One region of the Methylobacterium sp. Leaf93 genome, then DNA from elsewhere that is predicted to be linked to it. Evidence: riboswitches for the same ligand, from Rfam matches in the RefSeq annotation. Region 1 holds a riboswitch; the other holds the start of a gene.
The links. A riboswitch is a leader RNA that binds a small molecule or an ion and turns the genes downstream of it on or off. The one in region 1 is predicted to bind thiamine pyrophosphate.
Positions count from the first base shown of each region.

Region 2: linked by a shared signal. The riboswitch ahead of thiO (glycine oxidase ThiO) and the one ahead of thiC (phosphomethylpyrimidine synthase ThiC) in region 1 are both predicted to bind thiamine pyrophosphate.

Region 1 covers NZ_LMMS01000031.1:37,665-52,652, reverse strand. The annotation lists gene ASF26_RS21135 (aspartate aminotransferase family protein) at 97-1,446, shown strand; gene ASF26_RS21130 (tautomerase family protein) at 1,497-1,886, shown strand; gene ASF26_RS21125 (D-amino acid dehydrogenase) at 2,253-3,518, shown strand; gene thiC (phosphomethylpyrimidine synthase ThiC) at 3,572-5,479, opposite strand; TPP riboswitch at 5,565-5,671, opposite strand; gene ASF26_RS21115 (BA14K family protein) at 5,956-6,588, shown strand; gene ASF26_RS21110 (DUF2721 domain-containing protein) at 6,826-7,353, shown strand; gene ASF26_RS21105 (TIGR01244 family sulfur transferase) at 7,473-7,916, opposite strand; gene ASF26_RS21100 (DUF533 domain-containing protein) at 8,090-8,599, shown strand; gene ASF26_RS21095 (GNAT family N-acetyltransferase) at 8,613-9,230, opposite strand; gene ASF26_RS21090 (Orn/Lys/Arg decarboxylase N-terminal domain-containing protein) at 9,227-11,572, opposite strand; gene ASF26_RS21085 (CorA family divalent cation transporter) at 11,635-12,663, opposite strand; gene ASF26_RS21080 (hypothetical protein) at 12,825-13,070, opposite strand; gene ppk2 (polyphosphate kinase 2) at 13,505-14,431, shown strand; gene ASF26_RS21070 (enoyl-CoA hydratase/isomerase family protein) at 14,540-14,988, shown strand, end outside.
Region 2 covers NZ_LMMS01000028.1:195,461-210,448, reverse strand. The annotation lists gene ASF26_RS18670 (alpha-E domain-containing protein) at 1-583, shown strand, start outside; gene ASF26_RS18665 (transglutaminase family protein) at 620-1,447, shown strand; gene ASF26_RS18660 (hypothetical protein) at 1,505-2,254, shown strand; gene ASF26_RS18655 (thiamine phosphate synthase) at 2,332-2,964, opposite strand; gene ASF26_RS18650 (thiazole synthase) at 2,961-3,755, opposite strand; gene thiS (sulfur carrier protein ThiS) at 3,772-3,984, opposite strand; gene thiO (glycine oxidase ThiO) at 3,981-5,177, opposite strand; TPP riboswitch at 5,278-5,408, opposite strand; gene ASF26_RS18635 (adenylate/guanylate cyclase domain-containing protein) at 5,474-6,724, opposite strand; gene ASF26_RS18630 (hypothetical protein) at 6,888-7,277, shown strand; gene rpoD (RNA polymerase sigma factor RpoD) at 7,410-9,410, opposite strand; gene dnaG (DNA primase) at 9,610-11,535, opposite strand; gene ASF26_RS18615 (GatB/YqeY domain-containing protein) at 11,680-12,141, opposite strand; gene carA (glutamine-hydrolyzing carbamoyl-phosphate synthase small subunit) at 12,369-13,607, shown strand; gene ASF26_RS18605 (hypothetical protein) at 13,809-14,186, shown strand; gene ASF26_RS18600 (pseudoazurin) at 14,238-14,678, opposite strand.

The sequences.
Region 1 (14,988 bases):
AACCCGCCAACTGTCGATAGTCGGTGAGCCTGGGCCGGGCGATAACGCAGCGCGGCGAGGGTCGGGTTCTTGCATCGCGGATCGGCGGAGAGACACATGGACCATGCGATCATCGACCAGGCGGCGGACCGGCAGCTCAATGTCGAGCCGTACTGGATGCCGTTCACGCCCAATCGTCACGTGAAGGCCGACCCGACGCCGCGCATCATCACCTCGGCCAAGGGCGCCTATTACCGCACCGCCGAGGGACGCGAGCTGTTCGACAGCCTGTCGGGCCTCTGGTGCTGCCCCCTCGGCCATGCCCAGCCGCGGATCGTCGAGGCCCTGCGCCGGCAGGCCGAGACCCTCGATTACTGTACCGCCTTCCAGATGAGCAACCCGGTGACGCTGCGGCTGGCCGAGCGCATCGCCGACATGGCGCCGGCCGGGCTCGACCGGGTGTTCTTCACCAATTCCGGCTCGGAGGCCGTCGATACCGCCCTCAAGATCGCCCTGGGCTATCACCGCCTGCGCGGCGAGGCCGGCCGCTTCCGCATGATCGGCCGCGAGAAGGGCTATCACGGCGTCGGCTTCGGCGGCATGTCGGTGGGCGGCATGGTGGCCAACCGCAAGATGTTCGCCACCGCCATGATCCAGGGCGTCGACCACCTGCGCCATACCCACGATTACGCCGAGATGGCCTTCTCGAAGGGCCAGCCCGCCCGGGGCGCGCATCTCGCCAACGACCTCGAACGGATGGTGGCGCTGCATGACGCCGGCACGATCGCCTGCGTCATCGTCGAGCCGCTGCAGGGGTCGGCCGGGGTCATCGTGCCTCCGCTCGGCTATCTCCAGCGCCTGCGCGAAATCTGCACGCGGCACGGCATCCTGCTGATCTTCGACGAGGTGATCACCGGCTTCGGGCGGCTCGGCGCTCCCTTCGGCGCGGACCGTCTCGGCGTGATCCCGGACATGATCACCTTCGCCAAGGGCATCACCAACGGCATCGTGCCGATGGGCGGCGTGATCGTCCGCAAGGAGATCTACGACACGTTCATGACCGGGCCGGCCGCGGCGGTGGAGCTGTTCCACGGCTACACCTATTCGGGCCATCCCCTGGCCGCAGCCGTCGCCCATGCCTCCCTCGACCTGATGGAGGAGGGCGACCTGTTCGCCCGCGTGCGCGAGTTGGAGCCGATCCTGGAGGGGGCCGTCCATACCCTCCGCGACGAGCCGGGCATCAAGGACATCCGCAATTTCGGCCTCACCGCGGCCGTCGATCTCGAGCCGACACCGGGCCAGCCCGGCGCACGCGCTCTGCGGATCTTCGAGCGCGGCCTGCGCGAGGGCATCCTCCTGCGCTTCACCGGCGACACCATCGCCATGGGTCCGCCCTTCATCTCGACCGCCGCCGAGATCACCGGCATGATCGAGATGCTGCGCGGCCTCATCCGCGCCGAAGCCTAACCGGCGGACGGCCCACGACCCTTCCCATCCCCCTTGAAGGTTGAACCGACATGCCCCTGATGCGCTTCGATATCCTGGAAGGCCGCACCGATTCCGAGCTGAAGACGCTCCTCGACGCCGCGCACGAGGCGATGCTGGAGGCGTTCAACGTCCCGCCGGGCGACCGCTACCAGATCGTCACCGAGCACAAGCCCTCGCGAATGATCGTCGAGGATACCGGGCTCGACATCCCGCGCACCAAGGACGTGGTGGTGGTCCAGATGATCACCCGGCCGCGCGGCAAGGAGAAGAAGCAGCTGTTCTACAAGCTGCTGACCGAGAAGCTCGAAGCCGCCTGCGGCATCGCCCCGGCCGACGTCATGGTTTCCACGGTGGAGAACACCGACGAGGATTGGTCTTTCGGCCACGGCCGGGCGCAGTTCCTCACCGGCGAACTCTGACAACCGGTTGATCGGATTTCTCAGCGGCTGCTCAAACCCAAGTCGATCATCCAATCCGACCACCTCATCCTGAGGTGCCCTTTGCGCGAGCAAAGGGCTTTGAGGGAGCCCTCCAGTCATCGCGCGATCTCTGGAGGGCTCCTTCGAGGCCGCTACGCGGCACCTCAGGATGAGGTTAAGCCTTGGAAAAACAACTCAAACAGGCCCTGGCCGGGTTTCGCAACGAGGGTCGCCGCTTCCGCGGCCTGAAACCTGCGACACGCCATGAGGACTGACCCAGGTGACGTGTTGGCCCGCCAATGCGAACCCGCTCCGAGCGCCAAGCTCATTCCGGACCCTGCCCCGACCCTCTACGGAACGCCGGCCATGCATGTCCTCATTCTCGGTGGCGGTGTCGTCGGCGTCACCTCGGCCTATTATCTGGCCAAAGCCGGCCACCGGGTGACCGTGCTGGAGCGTCAGCCGGCGGCGGGGCTCGAGACGAGCTTCGCCAATGCCGGCCAGGTCTCGCCGGGATATTCGGCGCCCTGGGCGGCGCCCGGCATTCCCCTCAAGGCGATGAAGTGGCTGATGATGCGCCACCGGCCCCTCGTGGTCTGGCCGAGCTTCGAGCCGCGTTTCTACGGCTGGCTCGCCCGCATGCTGGCGAATTGCACGGAGGAGGCCTACCAGCGCAACAAGGGCCGGATGGTGCGTCTGGCCGAATACAGCCGCGACGTGCTGCGCGACCTGCGCGCCGAGACCGGCATCGCCTACGATCACCGCGTGCAGGGCACGCTCCAGCTGTTCCGGACGCAGAAGCAGCTCGATCATGTCGGGGACGATACGCGCGTCCTCGACGCCTATGGCGTTCCCTACGCGGTGCTGGACCCTGCCGGCTGCATCATGGCCGAGCCCGCCTTGGCGCGGGTGGCCGGGACCTTCGTCGGCGGGCTGCGGCTGCCCGGGGACGAGACCGGCGACGCCCACCTCTTCACCCAGCGCCTCGCCGCGCTCTGCGAAGGCCTCGGCGTTGTCTTCCGCTACAGCACGGCCATCACCGGCCTGCGCAGCGAGGGTGACCGGATCGGCGGCGTGGCGACTGCAGGCGGCGATGTCCTGACCGCCGACGCCTATGTGGCGGCCATGGGCAGCTACACACCGGCTCTGCTCCGGCCCTTCGGCATCGATCTCCCGATCTATCCGGTGAAGGGCTATTCCCTCACCCTGCCGGTCACCGATGTGGAAGCGGCGCCGGTCTCGACGGTGATGGACGAGACCTACAAGGTCGCGATCACCCGGCTCGGCGACCGCATCCGGGTCGGCGGCACCGCCGAGCTCGCCGGTTTCAGCGCGGTCCTGCGCGGACCGCGCCGGGAGACCCTGGTCCGCTCCGTCGGCGACCTGTTCCCGGCGGGTGGAGACCTCTCGCAGGCAACGTTCTGGACCGGCCTACGGCCGATGACGCCGGACGGCACGCCCATCGTCGGCGGAACGCGCCTGTCGAACCTCTACACCAACACCGGCCACGGCACCCTGGGCTGGACCATGGCCTGCGGCTCGGGGCGGGTGCTGGCCGACCTCATCTCCGGCCGCACGCCGGACATCGCCACCCCGGACCTCGCCGTCAGCCGATACGCCGCCGGCGCATGACGATGGGGTGATGCCCCCTCGCGCCGGGGCGCGAGAGGGCGGAGCGAGGCGGCCTATTCGGCCGCCTCCACGTAGAGCTTGCCGCCCTCGGCCTGGAATTCGGCGGATTTCGCCGCCATTCCCGCCTCGCGCTCGGCTTGGCTCATGGGAGTGGCCTCGCCGAGCACCTGTCCGGCCGCCTCCATGGCGAGCACCTCGGCGCGCAGATCCTGCGTGATCTTCATCGAGCAGAATTTCGGCCCGCACATCGAGCAGAAATGGGCGACCTTGTGGGCGTCCTTCGGCAGGGTCTCGTCGTGGTAGGCCCGCGCCGTATCGGGATCGAGGGACAGGTTGAACTGGTCTTCCCAGCGGAAGTCGAACCGGGCCCGCGACAGGGCGTCGTCGCGCAGCTGCGCCGCCGGATGGCCTTTGGCGAGATCGGCGGCATGGGCCGCGATCTTGTAGGTGATCACGCCTTCCTTGACGTCGTCGCGGTTGGGCAGGCCGAGATGCTCCTTCGGGGTGACGTAGCAGAGCATGGCGCAGCCGAACCAGCCGATCATGGCGGCGCCGATGCCCGATGTGATGTGGTCGTAACCGGGGGCGATGTCGGTGGTCAGCGGGCCGAGGGTGTAGAACGGCGCCTCACCACATTCCTCAAGCTGCTTTTCCATGTTCACCTTGATCTTGTGCATCGGCACGTGGCCGGGGCCCTCGATCATGGTCTGGCAGCCCTTGTCCCAGGCGATCTTGGTCAGTTCGCCGAGGGTCTCGAGTTCCGCGAACTGCGCCGCGTCGTTGGCATCCGCGATGGAGCCGGGGCGCAGACCGTCGCCCAGCGAGAACGAGACGTCGTAGGCCCGCATGATGTCGCAGATCTCATCGAACCGCTCGTAGAGGAACGATTCGCGGTGCCCGGCGAGGCACCAGCGCGCCATGATCGAGCCGCCGCGCGAAACGATGCCGGTGACCCGGCGCGCGGTGAGCGGCACATGGGCGAGGCGGACGCCCGCATGGATGGTGAAGTAATCGATGCCCTGCTCGGCCTGCTCGATGAGCGTGTCTTTGAAGACCTCCCAGTCGAGTTTCAGCGGATCGCCTCCGACCTTCTCGAGCGCCTGATAGATCGGTACCGTGCCGATGGGGACCGGTGAGTTGCGCACGATCCACGAGCGGATGTTGTGGATGTTGCGGCCGGTGGACAGGTCCATCACCGTGTCGGCGCCCCAGCGGGTCGCCCAGACCAGCTTCTCGACTTCTTCCGCCGCCGACGAAGTGACGGCCGAGTTGCCGATATTGGCGTTGATCTTGACGAGGAAGTTGCGGCCGATGGCCATCGGCTCCACCTCGGGGTGGTTGATGTTGGCCGGGATGATGGCGCGGCCGCGCGCCACCTCGTCACGCACGAATTCCGGCGTGATGAAGGCGGGCAGCGACGCGCCGAAGCTGTTGCCGTCGGCCAGTGCGGTCTGCGCGCCTTCCAGCATCGTCTCGCGGGCGAGGTTTTCGCGGTGGGCGACGTAGATCATCTCCTCGGTGATGATCCCGGCTTTGGCGAATTCGTACTGCGTCACCATCTGGCCGGGGCCGGCCTTGCGGATCTGGCGTGTGGCCGGACAGGGGGCGACGAGCTTGTCCTCCGGTACGAAGCCGTTGTCCTCGGGCTTGACCGCGCGCGGCGTGATCGTGGCGTAGCCGCGCTTGGCGATCCACGGGTCGCGCAGCAGGGGCAGGCCGGCATTCAGGTCGATCCGGGCATCGGTCTCGGTATAGGGGCCAGACGGATCGTAGACCCGCACCGGGGCTTCCTTCGGATCACTCAACGTGACCTCGCGGAACGGCACCCGGATGTCGTCACGGCCGGCCACGCTCGCATAGACCTTGCGCGAACCCATGATCGGTCCGGTGGTCACGGCTTGCGGCTGGCCCTTGGCGGGTTCTTGTCCGGAAAGGTCTTTGGGGAGGACGGGTGCGTTCATATCGGATTCGCTCCTGGCGTGGGAGGCGATCCGGTTCGCAACGGTACGTTAGGACGACGGGCACCCGCTCGTTCGGAGCAGACAACCCAAGCGTAGTTCCCGTCCCTCCGCCGGTATGAGCCGGATCAGGTTCAAGGGTCAGGGCTGCGGCCCTATCTCAGCCCCCTGAACGGGGCCCCCCTCGGAACGATTCGAAAGTCTGCGTTCGCCGCGCCTTTGTCAATCGCCCTGAGAAACATCCCCGCCGGAGTGAATTGTCGCCTGTCTCGAGCGAGCCTCGTGCCGCCCGGATCGCGGCTCTTCCGATTCATGCGGTCATTCCGCCGTTGATCGAAGTCTCGTATTTAGTTCGTTAGGACTGATCTATTTTGGCGTGACTTTTGTCGGACGGTAAAACGGTCTCGAATAATGGAGCCATCCCGATCGGCGACGCGTTGTCGATCATAATCTCTTCCAGACGATCAGGTTGGTGTTCCATGAACAAGCTTATTCTCGCATCCGCCGCATTGCTCGGCGCCGTCACATTCTTTCCGGATACGGCCGATGCGCGTGGCGGCGGACATGGCGGCGGACATGGCGGCGGCGGTCACGGTGGCGGCATGAGTCGTGGCGGCGGTGGCGGTGGCGGTGGCTTCGGCGGCGGCGGCTTCGCACGCGGCGGTGGCGGCGGCGGTGCCTTCGGCGGTCATGGTATCGGCGGCGGCGGACGCGGGCACGGCGGTATCGCGCACGGGCCGAATGTCGGCGGCGGTGGCTTCGGTGGGGGCGGTGGCTTCGGCCGGGGCGGCCACCACCATCATCACGGCCATGGCTACAATCGCGGATATGGGCGGGGCTATGGTGGGCTTGGCCTCGGCCTGGGCCTCGGTCTGGCGGGCGCCGGGATCGGCTATGGCTACGGTAGCGGGTACTACGGCAACGGCTACGACAACGGTTATTACGGTGGCGGCTATGCGCCGGCCTATTACGGCGGCGCCGTGGACGTTCAGCAGGATGTCGGCGGGTCCGACCAGGATGTGGCCTACTGCATCCAGCGCTTCCGCTCCTACGATCAGCGGACGGGCACCTATCTCGGCAATGACGGCCTGCGTCATCGCTGCCCGCAATAAGCTCTTTCGCCCTGACACTCTGCGCTCGGGCGGGATCGCCTGAGCCTCCTCGCTTCGAGAAGCCCCGCAGCCCCCCGCTGCGGGGCTTCCTCGCATTTGGGGCCGGGCGTTCGCTTGGTCGATGAGGAATGGCCTTGAAACCGGAGGCCATGCCACTGCCCCCGGCATCTCGAACCCATGGCCACGCCCAAAACGGCGCATCTTCCGGTGCCGGGCAGCATGGCGTAACGCCCTGTCATGGTCGCCTCCGGTCCCTCCCTCGCTCCCGACGACATCGCCCATGTCATTCAGATCGCGCTCGCGCCCGCCTTCCTGCTGACGGCGCTGGCGACGCTGCTCAACGTCTTCTCCACGCGCCTGGGGCGGGTGGCCGACCGGGTCGATGACGCCGCCGACCGGCTGCAGAAGGCGGATGCGGACGAGGCCGCCCGCCTGTCGTACCAGTTGGCCTATCTGCGTCGGCGTTCCTTCGTGCTCGACGTTGCGGTGGTCCTCGCCTCCCTCGGCAGCATCATGACCGGCATCGCGGTGCTGACGCTGTTCGTGGGGGCCTTGCGCGATGCGGCCACGGCCTCCGTCCTGTTCGGCTGCTTCGGAATCGCCCTGGTCTGCACGGTTGCGGCCATCGTCGCCTTCCTCATCGAGATCCTGATGGCGGGCCGCCGCGTCCGGGACGAAGTCGACCGTCAGACGGTGGAGGCCTCGGACCGTGAAGCGGGCGGACCCGAGATCTCCCACCGCTCACCTCGACCGGGCCGGTTTTGACTAAGCAGGTTTAGCAAAAGTGGTCACCGGTTTTGCGTTCCAAAACCTGCGACACGTCAAAGACCTAAGCGAGGTGAAGCGTTGGCTTGCCAATGCGAACCTGCTTAGGGCCGGCGACCTCACGCCCCGGCGGGCGCGGCGGCGTGCGTGTCGAGCCATTGCACGGCGCCGCTGAGGTCGAAGCCCCGCTCCCGGCCATAGGCCATGAGGTCGTCGCGGCGCAGCCGCCCCGCCAGCACGTCGGACAAGGCCCACAGGGTGAGCGAGCGCGTGCCGCTGCGGCAATGGGCGAGGACCGGGCCGGGTGCGCCCTCCACGGCCTCGCGGAAACGCGCGATGTCCTCATGGGTGATGCCAGGGCCGGTAACGGGAAGGTGCAGATAGGCGAGACCCGCCGCCTCGGCCGCCGCCGCTTCGGCCTCGCTGCCCAACTGGTCCGGCTCCTCGCCTTCGGGACGGTTGTTGATGAGCAGGGCAAAGCCCTTGGTGGACAGGTCCGCGATCTCCGTCTCGTTCGGCTGGCCGGAGACCGACAGGCGCGGCTCGATGGGCGTGATCGTCATGTGGTCTCTCTCGTTGGCTGCCTTCGCGCCGTGCAGGTTCCCCTTGCCGGGGGAGGGCGCTCTGCCGGGGACGAACGGGGCATGTTCATTCCACCGCACCGCCCATCGTGAACCCGCGACGGGGCTCGTCCGTTTCCAATCCGATCCCTCAACCCGCCTTCAGGACGACTACCATGGCCGATGCAAGACAGATCGTCGATGCGCTCGTGCGCTCACGCAAGGGGGGAATCGCCGCCACGGCCGCCCTCGGCGGCCTCGCCCTCGTCGCGGGTCTGGCCCTGCGGGCACTCCGTCCCTCTGCGGCGTCCGAGACCCCCGATCTGAGCCAGGTCGACGAGGACGAGGCGCGCATCATGCTGCGCGCCATGGTGGCCGCGACCCTGGCCGACGGCATCGTCGACCAGCAGGAGCGCCGGCGCCTCGACGCAGCGGTGGAGGCGGCCGGTATCGACCGGGATGGGCGCGCCTGGCTCGAAAAGGAACTTACCGACCCGGCCGAGATCGACGAACTCGCCGAGCGCGTCGAGTCGCCGGAGCAGGGCGCGCGCCTCTATGCGGCTGCGCGTCTGGCCATCGATGCCGATACACTGCAGGAGCGGGAGTTCCTGAAGCGATTGGCCGAGGCCCTGGACGTCTCACAGGACGTGGCCGCGCGGGTCGATGCCGGGCTGGAGGAGGCCTGAGACCGGAGCGGGATTACTTCCCCACCCATTCGTGCCCGGCCACCAGCGCCTCCACCGAGCGCGTCCAGGTGCCGGGCTGGTCGGTGGAGCCGGTGCCGAGCGCCCGCTGGACCATGACGCTGTCGCTCCAGCGGCCGTACTTGTAGCCCACCGCCGGAAGCAGACCGACGCGGACGAAGCCGCAGGCTTCGTGGAGCCGCAGGGACGCCTCGTTCTGCGCGTCGATATAGCCGATCATCTGGCGGTAGCCGCCGGCGGCGCAGGCCTCGATCAGCGCGGGGAGCAGGCGCCGGCCGATGCCGGCGTTCAGGTGCTCGTGATGGACGTAGATCGAGTGCTTGAGCGTGTAGCGATAGGCCGGGCGCTTGCGAAACGGGACGGCATAGGCATAGCCCGCCACCACCCCGTCGCGATCGGCCACGAGATGCGGCAGGCGCCTCTTGCGCATGGCCTTTCGGCGGCGCTTGAGGTCGTCGGGATGGAGCGGATCCTCCTCGAAATCGCCGACATCCCCCACGCCCCGCCGGATATGGTGGGCGTAGATCGCCACCATGGCCGGCACGTCCGAATCCGAGGACGGCCGGATGATCACTTCGGGATCGGAGGCGGTGGGCGGCCCGTCCGGACTCACGGGCGGTTCTCGCGCATGACGTAGGTGTAGAACCGGATCGTCCCGTCGGGGTCGACGTTGCGGAACACGCCCTGGATCTCGGCTTCGAAGCCCGGGAACAGGTTCGCCGAGCGTTCGAACATCTTGAAGTAATCCAGCATGGGTTTCGCCCGCTCGTCCAGTCGCTCGCCCGGCAGCACCGTGCCGATGCCCGGCGGGTAGACCAGAAGCAAGGTCGTCGCCACACGGCCCTCGGCTTCCGCGATCGGCACGTAATCGACGTTGTTGCGGGTGAGTTGCTGTACCGCCTCCTTCGGGGTCATCACCATCTCGGGCAGGTGCCCCGGCTCGAACTGCTTGCGCTGGAGCGTGCTGGTGCCGTGCTCGCGGTGGAAGGCGTGGAAATCCGCGCAGAGGTCGCGCAGGCGCACGCCCTTGTAGCGGTTGGGCCGGCGCCGGACGAATTCCGGCATGGCATCCTCGAGCGGCACGTTCTCGTCATGCAGGCGCTTGAAGGCCACGAGGCCGGAGATGAGCGTGCCGGCCTTGGAGGATTCGACGCCCGGGGTCAGTAGGAAGAGGAGCGAGTTGAGGTCGTTCTTCTCCGGCACGATCCTGTTTTCACGCAGATACTGGGCGACGATCGGGGCCGGTACGCCGTGATCGGCATATTGCCCCGTGCGGCGGTCGAAGCCGGGGGTGAGCACGGTGAGCTTGTTCGGGTCGGTCATGGCGTAGTTCGGCGCCACATGGGTGAAGCCGTGCCAGGCGGCACCGGGGGTCAGCTCCCAGTATTTCGCGTCGCTGGCGAGCTCGTCCGTCGAGACGCTCTCCCACGGCACCTTACCCTCCGGGCCCTTCACCGTGTCCGGCACGAAGGGGTCGAAGAACCAGCGGCGCAGGGGATCGCCCTCCTTCTCCTCGAATTCGCGGCGGATGGCGCGGACCTTCTTGCGCCATTCGATGCCGAGCCGGATCGTGTCGTCCCACAGGACGACGCCCGAGCGGCCCTTCATCATCTGCGCGCCGACATCCAGCGACGCGAAGAGCGGGTAGAACGGCGAGGTCGAGGCGTGGACGAGGAAGGTCTCGTTGAAGCGCCGGTGCTCGATGCGCCGGGTCTGGCCGCGGATATGGCTGTCCTTGGTGTGGATCTGCGAGGCCTGGGAGAAGCTCGCCAACTGCTTGTGGGTCGATTGCGTGGCGATGATGCCCGGCGAGGTCTCGTCGAGGCCCTTCAGTCCCATGGCGAAGCGGCCGGCGAAGAGGGGGTGGAACTTCATGAAGCCCGCCCAGGCCTCGTCGAACAGGATGTAGTCGCAGAGATGCCCGATCTTCTCGAGGATCATCTGCGCGTTGTAGATCGTGCCGTCATAGGTGCATTGCTCCACCACCGCCACGCGGAACGGGCGTTCGCGCTTCCAGGCCTCCTTGTCGGTGATGAGGGGGTTGGTGCGGATCTTCTCACGGATGGCCGCCTCGTCGAGGGCCTCGTGATACATCGGGCCGATCAGGCCGAAGCAGTTGCGGTCGGTCTCCAGGAAGACCGGAACCGCGCCGCCGAGGAACAGGGCGCCGTGATGGGCCGCCTTGTGGTTGTTGCGGTCGAACAGGACGAGGTCGCCCTCCGCCACCAGGGCCGAGAGCACGATCTTGTTGGAGGCCGAGGTGCCGTTGAGGACGAAATAGGTCTTTTCCGCCCCGAAGATGACGGCGGCTTCCTTCTGCGCCTTCAAGGCCGGGCCTTCGTGGACCAAAAGGTCGCCGAGATCGAGCACGGAATTGTCGAGGTCGTCGCGGAACACGGCCTCGCCGAGATGCTCCACGAAGATGCGCCCGATGGGGGAGCGGTTGTAGAAGATGCCGCCGTTATGGCCGGGGCAGGTCCAGAGCTGGTTGCCCTGCTCGGCATAGTCCACCAGCGCGCCGAAGAAGGGCGTCTTCAGGGTCTCGGCATATTGCTTGACCCGGCTCACGAGGCCGCGGGCGATGTAGTCCGGGGTCTCTTCCGCGAGGAAGATGTAGCCGTCGATGAAGTCGAGCACTTCGACGGGGATGTCTTCCAGGCGCTTGCGCCGGACCATGATGACGATGGGCATTTCGAGCCCGCGCTTCCGCATCAGGTTGATGAGGGCGGCGGCCTTGCCGTCGAGGCCGCGCTTGCCCCAATCCACCACCATGCAGCCGATGGCGGCATCGGTCTGGACCGCGATGGCCGCGTCCTCCACGCGGCGGGCGCGGACGACCTCGAAGCCGAGCTTTTCCACCGAGCCTATGATCTGCTGGACGCGCACGCCCTCGAGATCGTCCGGGTCGAAGTTCGGCGCGCACATGAGCACGGTGAAGCGGCGAAAGAAGTCCATGCGGGGGAAGGCTCCGGTGGTCGGATGAATCGAGGGGGGTGTGGGCGCGTTCGCGTTCCGGATCAACCGGGCCGGGCGGCGAGACTGAGCCGGCGGATGACGAGGTAGACGGCGAGCGCCGCGAGCGCGCCGATTCCCAGCGCGAGCAGCGACCCATTGTCGGATTCCGAAAAGAACAGGCCCTTGGTGTTCATGCCGAACACGCCCGTCACCAGGGTGGGCGGCAGGAACAGGGCCGTGAGGATCGACAGGGTGAAGAGCTGCCGGTTGGTGAGCGCGGTGGTGCGGGCGGCGATCTCGTCCTGCAGCAAGCGGCTGCGTTCGGACAGGACATGCATGTCGCGGTGGAGGGAATCGAGACGTTGGACCACCCGCGCGGCCATGGCGCCCACCGCTTCGGGCAATTGATCTCCCTCCGTGCCGGCTTCGTCCTCGAGCCGGTGGAACACCGCCCGCAACCCGGCAAGCTGCCGGTGGGAGCGCACGGATTGGCGGCGGATCGGTCCCAGGGGCCTCGGGTCGTCCGCCTTGGCCTCGTCGAGCATGTCGTCCTCGATGGCGTCGAGGGAGGAGGACAGGCGCTCGGCCGTGGCGATCAGCGCTTCGACGGTGCTGCCGACGAAGCGCTCCAGCAGCTTGGCCGGGCCGGGGACGAGGGTGCCGGACAAGACCGCGTCGCGGGCGGCCACCGCGCAGGCCGTGGCGTGGCGACGGCCGCTGACGAGGAAGCGCGGGCCGAGGATGCAATGGAGACGGCCGTTCGGCTCCTCGCTCGACGAACCGTCGAAGGCGCGTTCCCGGTCGGCGATGACGAAACCGGCATGGGGCCCGTCCACGACGACGCGCTGATGCTCGTCGCGGGCGAAGGTCGCGGCGGCGAGCCGGGCCGGGCCGAGGCGCCCTTCGAGGATGAGCGCCTCGGTCCGCGCATCGACGAGGTCGACATGGAGCCAGACGAAGCCGTGATCCGGGTCGTCCAGCGAGGGAATCCCGTCCCCTGGTCCAACCTGGCGTCCCCGTCCCTCCGCGTCGAAGGTGAGGGCGAAGATCAGCCCCGGGAGGGGGGATTCCTCAATGAGAAGGTGCTGCATGGTGCGGTCGCGGCGATCATGGCCGGCAAAATGCCGGCTCACTATCGCGCTGGATCGCAACGCTGGGCGACACTGTGATGACGGAGGGGCACCTCCGCCGATCGATGCTCGACCTGCGGGTCAAGCGATCCGCAGGCGGGGGCGACGACGATTGGCTATCCTCAGCGGGTCACGACGCCCTTGTCGGCTTCCTTGACGCTGCCGTCGGCTTCCTTGCGGTTCAGACCCTTGTCCGCTTCCTTGCGGAGCTCTTGTGTGAAAGCGGTGGCCTGATGTCCGACGAAGACCTTCATATCGGCCGGAACGACGGCCCAGACGACGGCAACGATGAACACCGTCGCCGCCATGCCGTAGGCGAACATTTCCATGATGCCGAGCCAGCCAAGCAACAACGGGATGCTGCTCACGATCAATCCGATGAAGGAACTTCCGGTCAGAAAATAAACTGAGAAGAAGGTGATGACAGCGAGGGATACCGGCTTGACGAAACGGACTATGTAACGTTCCATGGTATTTTATCTCCTATTATGTAGCTGATGAAAGAGCCTTTTGCTCCTCTGGGCATGTATTTGTTACGCATCGACAATGAAGTGCGTCTTCTAAGACCGTTCAAATCATTGTCTTGCCGCTCAGGTGTCGGCGAAACTCGTATCGATTCAATAAACGCCGCATACCAGAAGCTGAGCAGGAGTCCAGCGATTCTTAATCCCCCGGCCTTCGATGCTGAATTAAACGATTCTAATAAAGAAATTTGTTTGCTGCTGCCGGCAGGGTCTCCTCACTGTCATACAGTTGTGATCCAAGCGCCCGGATGATTCCCATTCATCAGGAAGGCAATACTATGGATGGCACGCGCGCCGGGACTCGCCCTTTCGATATCGAGGCTATTCGTCGAGAGATGGCGGACGATTTCGATGAAGAGCTCGAGATGGAGCTCGAAGACGAGCGCCTCGAGCAGCTCGTTAGCGAAATCGATGCCAAACCTCGTCTGCCCACCATGGACCGGAAGATCTATTTCCGGGAGCTGTTCCGGCTGCAACACGAGCTGGTTCGTCTCCAGGATTGGGTCCAGGCCCAGAAACTACGCGTGGTCGTGATCTTCGAGGGACGGGATTCGGCCGGCAAGGGCGGCGCGATCAAGCGCATCACTCAGCGTCTTAATCCCCGCGTCTGCCGCGTGGCTGCGCTCCCGGCTCCGAACGAGCGCGAGCGCACGCAATGGTACTTCCAGCGCTACGTGGCGCATCTGCCGGCGGGCGGCGAGATCGTGCTGTTCGACCGCTCCTGGTACAATCGGGCCGGCGTCGAGCGCGTGATGGGCTTCTGCACCCCGGACCAGTACGAGGAATTCTTCCAGTCCGCGCCGGAATTCGAGCGCATGCTGGTGCGGTCCGGCATCATCGTGCTGAAATACTGGTTCTCGATTACCGACGAAGAGCAGGAGCTGCGCTTCAACATGCGCATCCACGATCCCCTGAAACAATGGAAGCTCTCGCCGATGGACGTCGAATCCCGTCGCCGCTGGGAGGATTACACCAAGGCGAAGGAAGTGATGCTCGCCCGCACGCATATTCCCGAAGCGCCCTGGTGGGTGGTCGAGGCCGTGGACAAGAAGAAGGCCCGCCTCAATTGCATCAGCCATCTCCTCACGCAAATCCCTTATGGCGACGTGGAGCACCCGCCGGTGCATCTGCCCGAGCGCATGCGCCACGAGGATTATGCCCGCCAGCCGGTGCCGCAGGAGATGTTCGTCCCCGCCCTCTTCTGACCAAACGGGGGTACTGCTCGGCCGGATGCGGTTGCCCAAAGCGGCCGGGATGGGCAAGACCCGTATCGGACGGGCCGATTCTCGGCCGGTCCGGCATGGGAATCCCGCATGAGCGCCACCGACGAGATCCTGTTCGCCACCGACGAGGCGGGCATCGCCCGCATCGTTCTCAACCGGCCGCAGGCGCGCAACGCGCTGACCTTCGCGATGTATCAGGGCCTCATCGACCTCTGCGACAGGATCGAGGCGGACGAGCGGATCAAGGTCCTCGTCATCACCGGCGCCGGCGAGAAAGCCTTCGCCGCCGGCACCGACATCAGTCAGTTCCGTGATTTCTCCCGTCCCGAGGATGCCCTCGGCTACGAGCGCTTCATGGACAGGGTCCTGGGCGCGCTCGAGCGTCTGCGCGTGCCCGTCATCGCCGCCGTCGCCGGCGCCTGTACTGGCGGCGGGACCGCCATCGCCGCCTCCTGCGACCTGCGCATCGCCACGCGTGACGCCCGGTTCGGCTTTCCCATCGCGCGGACTCTGGGCAATTGCCTGTCGATGTCCAACCT
Region 2 (14,988 bases), on a different contig from region 1:
CTACGAAGGCCGCGATCTCAATCGCGACGAGTTCAGCCGCTTTCTCGAATGGGTGAAGGGCGTGTCCCTCGCCTTCGACGGCTCGGCCTACCGCACCATGCTGCGCAACGACGCCTACTGGTTCACGCGGCTCGGCACCGCCATCGAGCGGGCCGACAACACCGCCCGCATCCTCGACGTGAAATATCGCATCCTTCTGCCGGCCACGGAGAAGGTCGGAGGCAGCCTCGATTATTTCCAGTGGACCACGATCCTGCGCGAGGTCTCGGCCTTCAACGCCTATCACTGGGTCTATCGCGAGAGCGTGAAGCCGCTCCTGGTGGCCGACCTGCTGATCCTCAACCGGCAGATGCCGCGCTCCCTGACCAATTGCTACGGCATGCTGGTGGAGCATCTCGATCTCATCGCCGACGCCTATGGCCGCCGCGGCGCGAGCCAGCGCCTGGCGAGCAACACCCTCGCACGCCTGGAAGGCGAGAACATCGACCGGGTCTTCCGATCGGGTCTGCACGAGTTCGTCACGGCCTTCATCGTCGAGAACAATCGTCTCGGCGCGGCGGTCATCGAACAATATCTGGTGTAGGGTTTCGTCGGATCCCGAGTTCTGCAAGAGACGTCCATGCGCATCCGCGTCTTCCATGAGACCAACTACACCTACGAGCAGCCGGCCCGGGGTCTCATCCAGCTTCTTCGCCTTCGACCACGCGACCATGACGGGCAATATGTCCGCCGCTGGCGGATCGAACCCTCGGTGGATGGGCGGATCAGCGAGCGCGAGGACGGGTTCGGCAACGTCACCCACTGGTTCACGGCCGACGAGCCGGCCGACGCCCTGACGATCCGGGTGACCGGCGAAGTCGACACCAACGAGATGCACGGCATCGTCCGCGGCACGGTGGAACGCCTGCCCGACGTGTTCTACCTTCGCGATTCCGATCTCGCGACGGCCAATGCCGAGCTTCAGGCTTTCGCCAAGAGCGTGGTCGACGAGGGTGATTCCTCGGTTCTCCCCTGCCTTCACCGACTTCTCGCCGCCGTCTTCGACACGGTCGCGTTCGAGCCGGGTCCGGCCAGCGCCAGCACCACCGCCGCGCAATCCTTCGCCGCCGGAAAAGGCGTCTGCCAGGATCTTGCCCATATTTTCATCGCCGCCGCGCGGCATCTGGAAATTCCCGCTCGCTACGTTTCCGGCTATTTCTTCCATGCCGACAGCGAGGAGGACCTGGGATCGGGGCATGCTTGGGCGGAAGCTCTGGTGCCCGGTCTGGGATGGGTGGGTTTCGACCCGGCCAATGGTATCGCTACGACGGAGGCGCATATCCGCGTCGCCATCGGGCTGGATTATTTAGGTGCGGCCCCGATCAGAGGCAGTCGGATGGGTGGCGGGACTGAGACACTCGAAGTAAAGCTTCGCGTCGAACAGGCTCAGGCCGCCGTCCAGGTCTAGCCTGTCACAGCATCGAGAATGGCCTGAGAGTCTCGGGCCATCAGGGGTATCGGTATCATGACCTATTGCGTCGGGCTCCTTGTCGAGGAAGGGCTCGTGATGGTTGCCGACACCCGCACCAATGCGGGCCTCGATGACATCTCGACCTACCGCAAGCTGCATCACTTCAACGTGCCCGGCGAGCGCGTGATGATGCTGGCATCAGCCGGCAACCTCTCCGTGACCCAATCGGTGCTCAGCATGCTCGCCGAGGGCGTTGCCGGCGACGACGGCGAGCCCACGCTGAAGCTCACTGAAACCACGACGATGTTCCAGGCCGCCCAGCTCATCGGCAAGGCGATCCGTCGCGTCCGCGCCATCGAGAAGGCCGGGTTCGAGGCGGCCAATCTCCGGTTCTCCATCTCGCTGCTGTTCGGCGGTCAGATCGGCAACGAGCCCATGCGCCTATTCTTGATCTATTCGGCGGGCAATTTCATCGAGTGCAGCACCGATGCGCCGTTCCTGCAGATCGGTGAGCACAAATACGGCAAACCCATCCTCGATCGGGCCGTGAAGTTCGAGACGGACCTCTACGATGCCCTGAAGGTGAGCCTCGTCTCCATGGATTCGACCATGCGGTCGAATCTCGGCGTGGGTTTGCCCATCGATATCGCCGTGGCCCGTCGCAATGCGCTCGACCTCGAAGTGAGCCATCGGATCGAGGCGGGAGAATCCTACTTCCACGATCTGCGCGAACGGTGGTCCGCGGCCCTGCGCGCGGCGCACCGGGCCATCCCACGTCCCCCTTACGGCCCCGCTGCACACTGAACGCCTTCGCTTCGTTCAGCCCCCGGGAGTCGCCGGTTCCAAGACGCGGGACCGGCGAGCTTCGTTGCGAGGCCTGCTCAACTCCAGGTCTCCCAGGCATCGAGATAGGCGCGCACCGCCGCTCGTGAATCCACCTCCGCCATGACCCCGCCCATGACGGCGATTCCGGAAAACCCGGCGTCGCGGCAAGCTCCCGCATTCGCCGGCGTGACGCCGCCAAGGGCGAAGACCGGAATTGTCGGTCTGGGACCACGTTCGAGGACGTCCGGGCCGAGCGCCGGCCCATATCCCGGCTTGCTTCGTGTCGCGAAAATGGGACTGAGGCTGGCGTAATCCACGCCCGCTTCGGCGGCCCGGCTCACCTCCACGGGTGAATGGGCCGAGACGCCGAGAAGGCATCCGGGCGGAAGAGCCCGCCGCGCCGCCGCGATGTCCGGGGGCATCGCCCCTCCGCCGAGATGAACCCCGTCGGCACCGATGGCGCGCGCGAGGGCCACATCCCCCCCGACGATGAGCCTTGCCCCAAAGTCCCGTACCGGCCCCATCAACTCTTCGGCCAGGACACGGCGTGACACCGCGTCGAGGTCGCGGTCCCTGAACCAGATCCAGCGGGCGCCGCCCGCCAGCGCCGCCTCGACCCTCCCAACCAAGCCCATCGGGCTTCCGGCCCGGTCCGTGACCAGAAGAAGCCCCGAGAGCTTACGCGTCACGAACCCACGAGTCCGAGCTGCGGGCTCGACGGTTCGGCGCGTCCCCGCTTGGGGATGCGGCCGGCGAGATGGGCGAGCCGGCCGGCTTCGACGGCGTGGCGCATGGCGCGGGCCATGCGGACGGGGTCGTCGGCCTTGGCGACGGCAGTGTTGAGGAGGCAGCCGGCGGCGCCGAGTTCCATGGCCACGACGGCGTCGGAGGCGGTGCCGATCCCCGCATCCACGATCACCGGCACGCTGGCGCGGCGGCAGATCAGTTCGAGATTCGCGGGGTTGGCGACCCCCATCCCCGAGCCGATGAGCGACCCCATCGGCATCACCGCCGCGCAGCCGATATCGGCGAGCCGCTGGCACACGACGGGATCGTCGTTGCAATAGGGCAGCACAACGAACCCGTCATCGACGAGGTGGCGACAGGCTTCCAGTAACTCGGCCACGTCCGGATAGAGCGTTTCGCGGTCGCCGATGACCTCGACCTTGATCCAGTTGGTGTCGAGCGCCTCGCGGGCCAGTTCGGCCGTCATGATCGCGTCGCGGGCGGTCTCGCAGCCGGCGGTGTTGGGCAGGAAGCGATAACCCTTCAGGCGCCGCACCGTATCCGAGCCATGGCCCTGGAGGGAGACGCGGCGGATCGAGGCGGTGACGACCTCCGCCCCGGAGGCTTCCACCGCATCGACCATGATGCTCTGCGTGGGATATCCCGCCGTGCCGATGAAGAGGCGGGAGCCCAAGCTCACGCCGGCGATGACCAGCGCGTCGTCGGCAGCAGCTTCGATCGTGTGTCCGTTCATGATCCCGATCCCTCGACTATCCGCCCTGCATGGCGCGCACGATCTCGACCTTGTCGCCCTCGGCGACAGGGGTCGTCTCCCAGTCGCGACGGCGGATGACGGTGCCGTTCAGCGCGATGGCGATGCCCTGCGGGCTCTCGATCCCCGTCTCCTCCGCCTCGATGTGGAAGAGGGTCGACAGGTCCGCCGCCTCGACCTCGCGCGGGTGCCCGTTGATGGTGAGCCTCATGCGAAAGCCCTCCTCTCGGCCCGCGCGGGCCGCCGGAATCGGGAGAGGCCGAAGTCGCGTGCGAAATCGGGCAGTGCGCCGGTGGTGAGAAGGGCGCAGACGGCGTCGGCCGTGGCGGGAGCCAGGAGGTATCCGTTGCGATGATGGCCGGTGGCCGCCACGAGGCCGGGCGCCAGCGTGTCGATGATCGGCGCATCGTCGTCGGACGTCGGCCGGAAACCGCTCCAGACCGCCGCGACCTCCATCTCCTCGATGCCGGGCAACACGCGTCGCGCCCCTTCCAGGAGCGCGTAGAGACCGCCGGCCGTGACACCCGGAACGAAGCCGCGATCCTCCACCGTGGCTCCCACGATGAGATGGCCATCGGCCTTCGGGGCCATGTGGACCTGCTCCGTCCACACCATGTGCGAGAGGTTGCCCGTCCGGGCAGTGGTCTTCAGCGCCAGCGACTGGCCGCGGATCGGCCGAACCGGCAGGGCGAGTTCCTCCGGCAGGAGCCCGGCCTGCCCGCTCCATGCGCCCGCCGCGAGAATCACGGTCCCGGCCGAGGCGGTTCCTCGAGGTGTCGCGACGCCCCGGACGCGTCCCCCCTCCCAATCCAGCGCTTCAGCCGGACATCGCTCGACGATGGTCACTCCGGCCGCCTGGGCCGCGCGGGTGAGCGCCGCCATGACGAGGGGCGGGTCGACCTGATGATCCTCCACGCAGAACAAGCCGGCGGTGACCGAAGGGCGAAGGGCCGGCTCGCGGGCACGGACCTCCGTCCCCGACAGCCAGCGTGCCGTGAGGCCGGAGCGGATCTGGAGGTCGTGCCGAAAGCGTAGGCGGTCGACCTCGTCGCGGCCGATGGCGAGGACGAGGGTCCCCTCCTCCCGGTAATCGATGCCGATACCGGAGGCGGCCTCGAGTTCGTCGCGAAAGCCCGGCCAGCGCGCGAGGCTCTCGAGGGCCAGGGGAAGCAGCGGATCGGAGCCCGGTTCGTGTTCCGCCGCGGGCGCGAGCATCCCCGTGGCCGCGAGACTCGCCCCGGCGCCCACGGTGTCACGCTCGATCACCGTGACGGTGAGACCCGCCCGAGCCAGGCGCCAGGCTGCGGAAAGGCCGATCAGACCGGCGCCGACGATCACGACGTCGCTTCGCGCGGGCAGAGCGTTGCCGTCGATGACGAGACCGGTCGTCCGGCGCGACAGGATAGTCGGGGTGGCTGAGACGTCCAAGAAGAACCTCCGCGATGATCCGCAGAGATTGGTGTCCTTCAGCTTCCGATCCGAAGCGTGCCGGGCTTCCCTGAACGGAAAACCCACGGTCCAATCCCTACGCCGGTATGAGCCGGTTCAGGTTCGAAGGATTTCCGCGCCGCACGGACTTGTGGTCCACGCTCATCGGTTTCTCAGCCCCTTGACGGGGATCTCCCTGGAACACCCCAGATGTGGGCAAGGACCACGCTCCGGTCAATCCCCGCCAACGCCGTTTGATATGCCAGCCGGTGTCAGAGTGCCGCCGGTGTCCGGCCCGGCCGGTAGACGCCCATCGGTTCGGCGAACCCGTCGAGCGCGTGCTCGCCGAGGGATTCCGACTCGTCCCAGAGGAAATCGACGAAGGGCTTCGACATCAGGAGCGGTTCGCCGAGGACCTTGTTCAGGCGCGCGAGCCGGCTCGCCAGATTCACGTCGCGGCCGATGACGGTGAAGTCGAGGCGCGCGCCGGAACCGACATTGCCGTAGGCCGCCTCCCCGTGGTGGAGCGCGATGCCGGCAACGACGGGCTGCGCGAAACGCCCGATGGCATTCGCCTCGTCGAGGGCGGAGAGGGCGGAACGAGCGGCGATGAGCGCGCCCTTGGCGGCCCCGCCGAGATCGTCGCCGCGCTCGCGGAAGATCGCCAGCAGCCCGTCGCCGAGATATTTCAGAACCTCGCCGCCTTCCCGCTCCACCGCCGGCACCAGGCAATCGAAGAAGATGTTGAGGAGGTCAACGGCCTCCTCGGGCGTCATGTTGGCGGAGATCTGGGTGTAGTCTCGCATATCGGCGAACAGGATGGCCGAGCGGATGCGCTTGACCTGCCCGCGACGTATATCGCCGGACAGGATCGCCCGGTGGGGCTCGTCGCCCACATAGATGCGCAGGACCTGATCCAGCGTCTTGTTGACGATCCGCATCTCCATCACCGCCGCCAGGGTCGGCATGACGAACCGGAGTATGGCGATGTCCTCGTCGCGGAATCCGTCCGGGGCGCGGGTCGCGAAGGTGATGCCGTTGCGCGAGCCGTTGGTGAAGAACAGCGGCGCCACGATGTAATGCGTATAGCCCCCGGCCTTGAGATCGCCGATGATCGAATATCGCAAATCATCCGCGTCGTTCAGGTCGACCATCAGCCATTCGCCGGTCTCATGGACGGTGAAGAACGGGCTGTCGTGATAGGCCTTGTCGGACGCTTCCCCATGCGGGAACAGGCGCACGGTCGATCCGCTCTCGGGGGTCCAGAATCGGCCGACCCCGGAATACTCGGAATGGAGCGTGTCGATGGCGGTGGATGCCCGGTCGACGGGAACGCCGAGGGCGATCAGTCGCTCCGACATCCCCGCCAGGAGGTCGTCCGCCTGCGGCAGGCGCGCTCCTTCGATCAGGAGCCAATCCCTCAGGGCGACACATTCCTGCAGGGACCCGAACGGCACGTCGTTCGCCTCCGACCCATCCGCTTCGGCAGTCGGCGAGGGATGAGGCGGGCCAAGATCGAGCATGTTTCCAAAGTGGGTCGGAGTGGGCCGGGCGGCAACGGTTGTCGCTCCGTTCATCGCGAAGTCCGACGGGAATTATCGTCCCATTGGTGCCATGATAAGGTGAAAATGACGATCACCGGCTAAACGTGATGCCGAGATTCTACTCCCGTCATCGGAACCACCCATGCCTATCGCACCCCGCGCCGTCGCCCTCGTGATCGCCATGGCGCTTGCCGGGGCCGCGCAGGCCGGTCCCGTCCTGCTTCCCGCCGCCAACACTCCCGTGCAGACTCCCCCCGCATCGCGGGACGAAGCCGGCTCTCCGACGACATCGAGCTTTTCGGAGTCCAACGAAGCCAGCAGCCGGCGTCAGACGGTCTTCAACGAGCGGATCGCCCGCCGCGGAGAACGGGCCATCGCCTCTCTCTGCACGGGTTGCAGGACGGATGGGTCTCGACAGAAGCAGCGCGTCGCCGGGCGCGTGCCCCCTGTGGCGGGCGCCGTCATGCCCGACGCCGAAAGCATCTATTCGCGCAAGCGCGGCTTCGATCCGGCTCAGGCAGGGAACCAATGAGGGCTCGGAGGCAAAGTATAGCCTCCCCTAGCGTGAAAACGTAATCGGAAACGACAATGGCGCACCCTTCGGTGCGCCATTGTCGTTTCCGATAGACACTCCCCCATCACGAAAGAGAGGGCTGTTCCGCCCTCAATTGTCGAGGAAGCTCCGCAGCTTGCGCGAACGGCTCGGGTGCTTGAGCTTGCGCAGCGCCTTCGCCTCGATCTGACGGATACGCTCGCGGGTCACCGAGAATTGCTGACCGACCTCTTCGAGGGTGTGGTCGGTATTCATGCCGATGCCGAAGCGCATGCGGAGCACACGCTCCTCGCGCGGCGTCAGCGAAGCCAGCACGCGGGTCGTGGTCTCGCGCAGGTTCGACTGGATCGCCGCATCGATCGGCAGAACGACGTTCTTGTCCTCGATGAAATCGCCGAGATGCGAATCCTCCTCGTCGCCGATGGGCGTCTCGAGAGAGATCGGCTCCTTGGCGATCTTCAGGACCTTTCGGACCTTTTCCAAAGGCATGGCCAGCTTCTCGGCCAGCTCCTCGGGAGTCGGCTCGCGGCCGATTTCGTGCAGCATCTGGCGCGAGGTCCGAACGATCTTGTTGATCGTCTCGATCATGTGCACCGGAATGCGGATGGTGCGGGCCTGATCGGCGATCGAGCGGGTGATCGCTTGTCTGATCCACCAGGTGGCATAGGTCGAGAACTTGTAGCCCCGGCGATACTCGAACTTATCGACCGCCTTCATCAGGCCGATATTGCCTTCCTGAATGAGGTCGAGGAACTGCAGGCCGCGGTTGGTGTATTTCTTGGCGATGGAGATCACGAGGCGGAGATTGGCCTCAATCATCTCCTTTTTGGCCTGACGGGCTTCGCGCTCGCCCTTCTGGACCATGTTGACGATCTTGCGGTACTCGCCGATCTCGAGACCGGTCTCGGAGGCGAGCGTCAGGATCTGCTCGCGCAGGTCGGCGACCTGCTTGGCGCCCTTCTCGACCAGGTTCTTCCAGCCCTTGCCACCGAGCTTGCCGACACGCTCCATCCAGTTCGGATCGAGCTCCCAGCCCTGGTAGTGGCGCAGGAACTCGTCACGAGCGACGCCGTGGCTCTCGGCATAGCGCATGAGGCGGCCCTCGTGGCTGATGAGGCGCTTGTTGATGTCGTAGAGCTGCTCGACGAGCGCCTCGATGCGGTTCGAGTTCAGGGACAGTGACTTCACGTCGGCGACGACGGTGTCCTTGAAATCGGACTGCTTCTGGCTCTGGGCGGAGGTCTGCGTGCCACCGCCGGCCTTCAGGTCGGCATGCTCGTTCTGGAGCTTGCGCAGCTTCTTGTAGTTGTTGGCGATGTTGTCGAACGTCTCGAGAACGCGCGGCTTGATCTCGGCTTCCATCGCCGCGAGCGAGACGTTGTTCTCCATGTCGTCTTCGTCGTCGCCGCCCTCGGCGGGGATCGGTGCCTCCGCCTCGGCCTCGTCGCCCTCCTCGCCCTCGGTCAGCTGCGGTGCATTCTTGGCGTCCGGGCCGGCATAGGTGGCTTCGAGATCGATGATGTCGCGCAGGAGCACGCGGCCGTCGACGAGCTCGTCGCGCCAGATGATGATGGCCTGGAATGTCAGCGGGCTCTCGCAGAGGCCCGCGATCATGGCTTCGCGGCCGGCCTCGATGCGCTTGGCGATGGCGATTTCGCCCTCGCGGGAGAGAAGCTCCACCGAGCCCATCTCGCGCAGGTACATCCGCACCGGATCGTCGGTCCGGTCGGTGGGCTCCTTGGCCGTCGTCTCGCGCACGGCGAGGGGCTTGGTCGGCGCGATCTCGGCGACTTCCGTCCCCTCGGCGGCCTCGTCGTCGTCGGAGGCTTCGCCGTTGGCCGGCTTCTCGCCACCGGCATCCTCGGTCTCTTCCGCCTCGACGACGTTGATGCCCATCTCGGAGAGCTGCGACAGCACGTCCTCGAGCTGGTCCGGATCGGACTGGCCCTCGGGCAGCACCTCGTTGATCTCCTCGTAGGTGATGTAGCCGCGCTTCTTGGCGAGCTTCACCATCCGCTTGACCGAGGCATCGGTCAGATCGAGGAGCGGTCCGTCCGTCTGTTGCTCAGGAGCAGCATCGGTTTCGTCCCGTTCCGTTGCCTTCGTCGCCATGGTCCGCCTATTGTTGCCCTGGTCGCGTTGAGCGGGAGCGTTCGGCTCACTCCGCGTCGTCCACGCCGCCATTCTCTTTGATGTGCGGCGCGCACGAGGCGACCGCGTCGATATCTCATGTCCCGGTCTACAAGCGCTACGCTTGACCGACTGTTAACCATGTGCCGCAAGCGGCACCCTAAATTCCGGTTCGTCGCGGTTACGCGGCCGCCGTATCGTCCGATTCTGGCACTTCGGCGTCCGCCTCCGCCCCTGCGACCACGGCCATACGTTCCTTGACGTCACATAGCCAAGCGAAGTTGGCCTCGGATCCCTCCTCGGCCAGTGCTCTCTCGGCAGCGCGAAGTTCGCTATTTAGCGCGCCAGACTTCCGGTGCAAGATCACGGCCTGACGCAATGCGTCTTCCAGACGCATCCGGTCCGCGTGCGAATCGAGTGTCCAGCGGTCTCCCGGCCTAACGTGGGTCGCAAGGCGTGTGGCTGCGCCGTCGAGCCCCGCCCTCCGCAATCGGCTCTCCAGAACCTCAACATCGGGCTGATCGGCATCCGCCGCCTGGTCCAGCAGGAGGGACCGCAGCGCCTGCGCATCGGGATCGTCGAGCTCCAGAGCCGCAAGATCCTCGGCTTCTATCCCCAACAATTCCGGGTGGGCGAGGAGACTGGAGACGATCATCGCCTCGCGATCCCTGAACATAGCCGTCCCGCCGGAATTCGTCGACCCGGCGAAGAGCGGATTGAACTTCGTGGTGATTCGCGGCGAGGGCGGCGGGTCTCCCGGCCTCGGCTTGCGCTGGAACGTCGAGCCTCCTCCGCTCCGGGGCTCGTAGCCGGTCCGGCGCTGGCCGCCGCCACCGCCGCCGGGAGAAAGGGCGCGCAGGCGCCCCTCGATCTCGTCCTTGTAGAACCGCCGCACCGTCTCGTCGCGGATCGAGGCGACCATCTCCCGCAGGTTTTTAGCGAGGCCGGCCTTGCGTTCGGGCGTATCCGTCGGCGTCGATTCGGTGGCGCGCGACCACAACACCTCCACGAGGGGGCGGGCTCCGTCGAGCACCCGGTCGATGGCCGAGGCGCCGGCCGAGCGGAGCAGGTCGTCGGGATCCTGCCCTTCCGGCAGGAGGGCGAAGCGGAGCGACTTGCCCGGCGTCAGCCCCGGCAGCGCCACGTCGAGGGCCTTGAACGCCGCGCGCTGACCCGCACCGTCGCCGTCGAAACACAGAATCGGCTCGTCGGCATGGCGCCAGAGCAGGGCCAGCTGTTCCTCCGTCAAGGCCGTGCCGAGGCCGGCGACCGCGTTCGGGTGTCCGGCCATGGTCATGGCGATGACGTCGACATAGCCTTCCACGGCGATGATCGTCCCGCGATCATGGGCGGCCTTGCGGGCGCCATGCAGGTTGTAGAGCACCTGCCCCTTGTGGAAGAGCGGGGTCTCCGGCGAATTCATGTACTTCGCCTTGGCGTCGGCCTGCATCGCGCGGCCGCCGAAGGCGATGACCCGGCCCCGGCTGTCGGTGATGGGAAACATCACCCGGTCGCGGAACTTGTCGAAGGGGACGGCGATGTCGTCGCCACTGACGAGCAGGCCGAGTTCGGCCATCAGCTCCTTGTCCACGTCCTTGGCGGCCAGATAATCGCGCAGGCCGTAGCGCTCCGACGTGGCGTAGCCGAGCCGGAAACGCGAGCGGATCTCGGGGCCGAGTTCGCGCCGGTCGAGATAGGCGCGGGCGCTGGTGCCGAGGCGGCCCTTGAGCTGGTCCTCGTAATAGGAAGCTGCCAGTTCCATGAGCTCGAAAGCGCCGGTGCGCTTCGTCTCCATCTCCCGCGCATCGGCGCTTGGCGCGGGCAGGGTCACCCCCGCCTCCCCGGCCAGGCGCTCCACCGCCTCGGGAAAGCTGAGGCCCTCGGTCTCCATCAGGAAGGTGAAGACGTCACCGTGCTTGCCGGACGAGAAGCAGTGATAGAACTGCTTCTGGTCGTTGACGTAGAAGGACGGGGTCTTCTCCGAATTGAACGGCGACAGGCCGCGCCACTCGCGGCCAGCCTTCTTCAGCCGCACGCGCCGCCCGACCACGTCGGAAGCGGGAAGCCGCGCCCTGATCTCTTCGAGGATGTGGGGTGGGTAGCGCACGGGTGAACCAGACCTTTGCAGGCCGGCAGTCTAGCCTACAGCGTTTAAGGAGTCCCGAACGCTTCGACGCATCCGCCCCTCGCGCCTCGATATGAGACGGTGACGAGTGGGCCTCATCACCGTCCGTTCGATGGATGCCGGCCTTCAGGCCTTGGCGTTGAGCACGTCCTTGACCAAACCGCTCGCCTTGCCGAAATCCATCCGGCCGGCGAACTTGCCCTTCAGGGCGGCGATGACCTTGCCCATGTCCTTCGGGCCGGCCGCGCCGGTCTCGGCCACGGCACCCTCGATGGCGGCGCGGGTCTCGGCTTCGTCCATCTGCTGGGGCAGGTAGCCGGCGATGATCGCGGCCTCGGCCCGCTCGGTCTCGGCGAGCTCGGGACGACCGCCCTGGTCGTAGACGCCGGCCGATTCGTTGCGCTGCTTGATCATCTTCTGCAGCAGGGCGAGGATTTCCTCCTCGGAGGCCGGCTCCTTGCCGAGGCCACGGGCCTCGATGTCCTTGTCCTTCAAGGCGGCCTGGATCATCCGCACGGTGGCGAGCTTGGCCTTGTCGCCGGCCTTCATGGCCTCTTTCATCTCGGTGGTGAGGCGCGCGCGCAGCATGGTCGTCTCCTGAAAATCGTCTCGGCGGAATGTCATAGCTGGGCTCGGCGCCCGGATGGTCTGCGAATTGCTGAGATCGGCCGACCGAGGTGGTTGAGCCGGTCGGGAACAGGGGCCACATTGACCCCATCACGGCCCGCTCGTTATGAGCGCCGCACAATGCGCCACCCGCACGTGCCGTCGCACCGGCGTCGATGGGTCGGCCGGACATAAGCGAGATCGCGACGATGCTGCAAGACGAAGGCGCCCCGGCGCAATCCTCCTCCACGCCCGCACCCTGGGCCGAGCCCGTCGCGACAGCCCTCCTCGTGCTGGCCGACGGCACCGTCCTCGAAGGATTCGGCATCGGCCAGACCGGGGCCGCCGATGGCGAGGTCTGTTTCAACACGGCGATGACCGGCTACCAGGAGATCCTGACCGACCCCTCCTATGCCGGCCAGATCGTCACCTTCACCTTTCCGCATATCGGCAATACCGGCACCAATGACGAAGACCTGGAGAGCCTCGACGCGGCTCCGGCCTCCGGCGTCCGCGGCGCGGTCATCGCCTCGGCCGTCACCAACCCATCGAGCTGGCGCTCGTCGAGCCATCTCGACGCCTGGCTGAAGGCGCGCGGCATCGTCGGCATCACCGGGATCGACACGCGGGCGCTCACCGCCCTCATCCGCGACCAAGGCATGCCCAACGCCGTCATCGCCAACGATCCGGAAGGCCGGTTCGACCGCGAGGCACTGAAGGCGCGCGCCGCCGCCCTTGCCCCGATGGAGGGACTCGACCTCGTTCCGCCGGTCACGAGCCGCGAGACGTCCGACTGGTCGCAGACGACCTGGGCGGTGAAGAGCGGCTACGGCAGCCGCCAGATCGGCGCGGGCCTCAAGGTCGTCGCCATCGATTACGGGGTGAAGCGCAACATCCTGCGCCTGCTCGCCGAGGCCGGCTGCGATGTCACCGTCGTGCCCGCCACCACCTCCGCCGCCGCGATCATGGCGATGAAGCCCGACGGCGTCTTCCTCTCGAACGGTCCGGGCGATCCGGCCGCCACTGGCGAATACGCGGTCCCGGTGATCCGCGAGCTTCTGAACGAGAAGGTGCCGACCTTCGGCATCTGCCTTGGGCACCAGCTCATGGGTCTGGCGCTCGGCGGACGCACCGTGAAGATGGCTCAGGGCCATCACGGGGCCAACCACCCGGTGAAGGACAAGACCACGGGGAAGGTCGAAATCGTCTCGATGAACCACGGCTTCGCCGTCGATCCGGCCAGCCTGCCCGACACGGCGGTGGAGACGCACATCTCGCTGTTCGACGGCTCGAATTGCGGCCTTACCCTCACCGACCGCCCGGCCTTCTCGGTTCAGCACCACCCGGAAGCCTCGCCGGGCCCGCGCGACAGCCACTACCTGTTCGAGCGGTTCGTGGCGCTGATGCGCAGCGGCAAGGCGGAGACGGCCCCCACCACCGCCGCGTAGGGCCGTATCGCTCACCACACCGGGCACATTCTTCGTGTTCCAACAACCCCTGGCGGATCGCCGCCGGGGCATTCGCGAAATGGTTCCCGCGCCCGTCACAAAAAACCCGGCTTTGACCGGCACTCCCCGAAGCCAATGACGATGGGCACGGCAACGCCGCCGCAACGATCGTCCGGCTGCCACGAGCACGGGGTTTTCCACATGACGTTCGACGACGCGCGCGATGATTTCTCACGCCTGCATCGGGTCTTCACGTTCCATCTCGGCGTGGGTGTCGCCCTCGCCTGGATGACCGCCCTGTATTCGGCCTGCTACGCCCCGTGGGTCCGCAACATCCGCGCGCTCATCGACCCGGCCGGCGGCACCCAAACCGTCGAGAGCACCTGGTCCTTCCTGTTCGTTCTGCCCGTCGTCCTCACCATCGCCTGGCTCAGCCTGTTCTTCGGCCGCGAAATCCTGCGCCGCTCGCAGACCCTGCCCAACGTCGCCCTCGAATTCGCCGCCGCCGCCGCCGTGGCCTTCGGCGTGTTCTACCTCTCCATCGATCGCGCGGTGGCCGCCCTCTATATCGGCCTCTGACGGCACCGCGCGGGTAGTCGGAGGCGGCTAGGCGCCGCCTCCTCTCTCACCTCACTGAACCTGGGCGAGCAGGGGCTCGAACCGCTTGGCGGCGAGCTTGTTGTGCGTCACCGCCTTCGCCGCTTCGAGGTTCTCCGGCTTGTCGCCGACCACCACCACGGCGATCATGCCCATGAGGTAATGCGGCGAGCACTTGATGCCGTAGACCCCGGGCTTGTCGAACTTGACGACCTCCTCCTTGCCCAGGACGGTCTTGAAAGTCTCCGCCCCCTCGGGCGCCATGCCCTTGATCAGCTCGGCATTGTGCCCCTTGTCCTGGGGGACGAACTTGATGCTGTCGCCTGGCGCCAACTTCACGAAGGCAGGGTCGAAGACCATCAGACCACCCGGCCCGCTGTTGAGGGTCTTCACGGTGATCTCGGCGGCGAAAGCGGCTGGGCCGGTGGCGATGCACAGGGCCAGCGTGCCCACGAGCGTTCCTAGCTTTATCATTCTTATCCTCGATTTAGACTTGTTCGAGATCGACAAGGCGCCGATCGTCTCAATTACATGGCTCCGTCGAGGGAGCAATATTTTGTGTCTTCTTAGATTTATAGTTATTATAGCTTGATTGTCCTTGGCGGCAGAACGGCAGACGTCCGGGGCGGGCACAATCGTCGCCAAGTCTCTCGGCGCTCTTCCAAAACCCTCCCGCCGCGTGTAGACGCGAACCCTAACGATCATTCACGCCGCTCGCGTCCATATCCGGCCCGCTCCAGATTGTGGCGCCGCGCTTGACGGACGCGCGCGTCGGCAAGCCAAG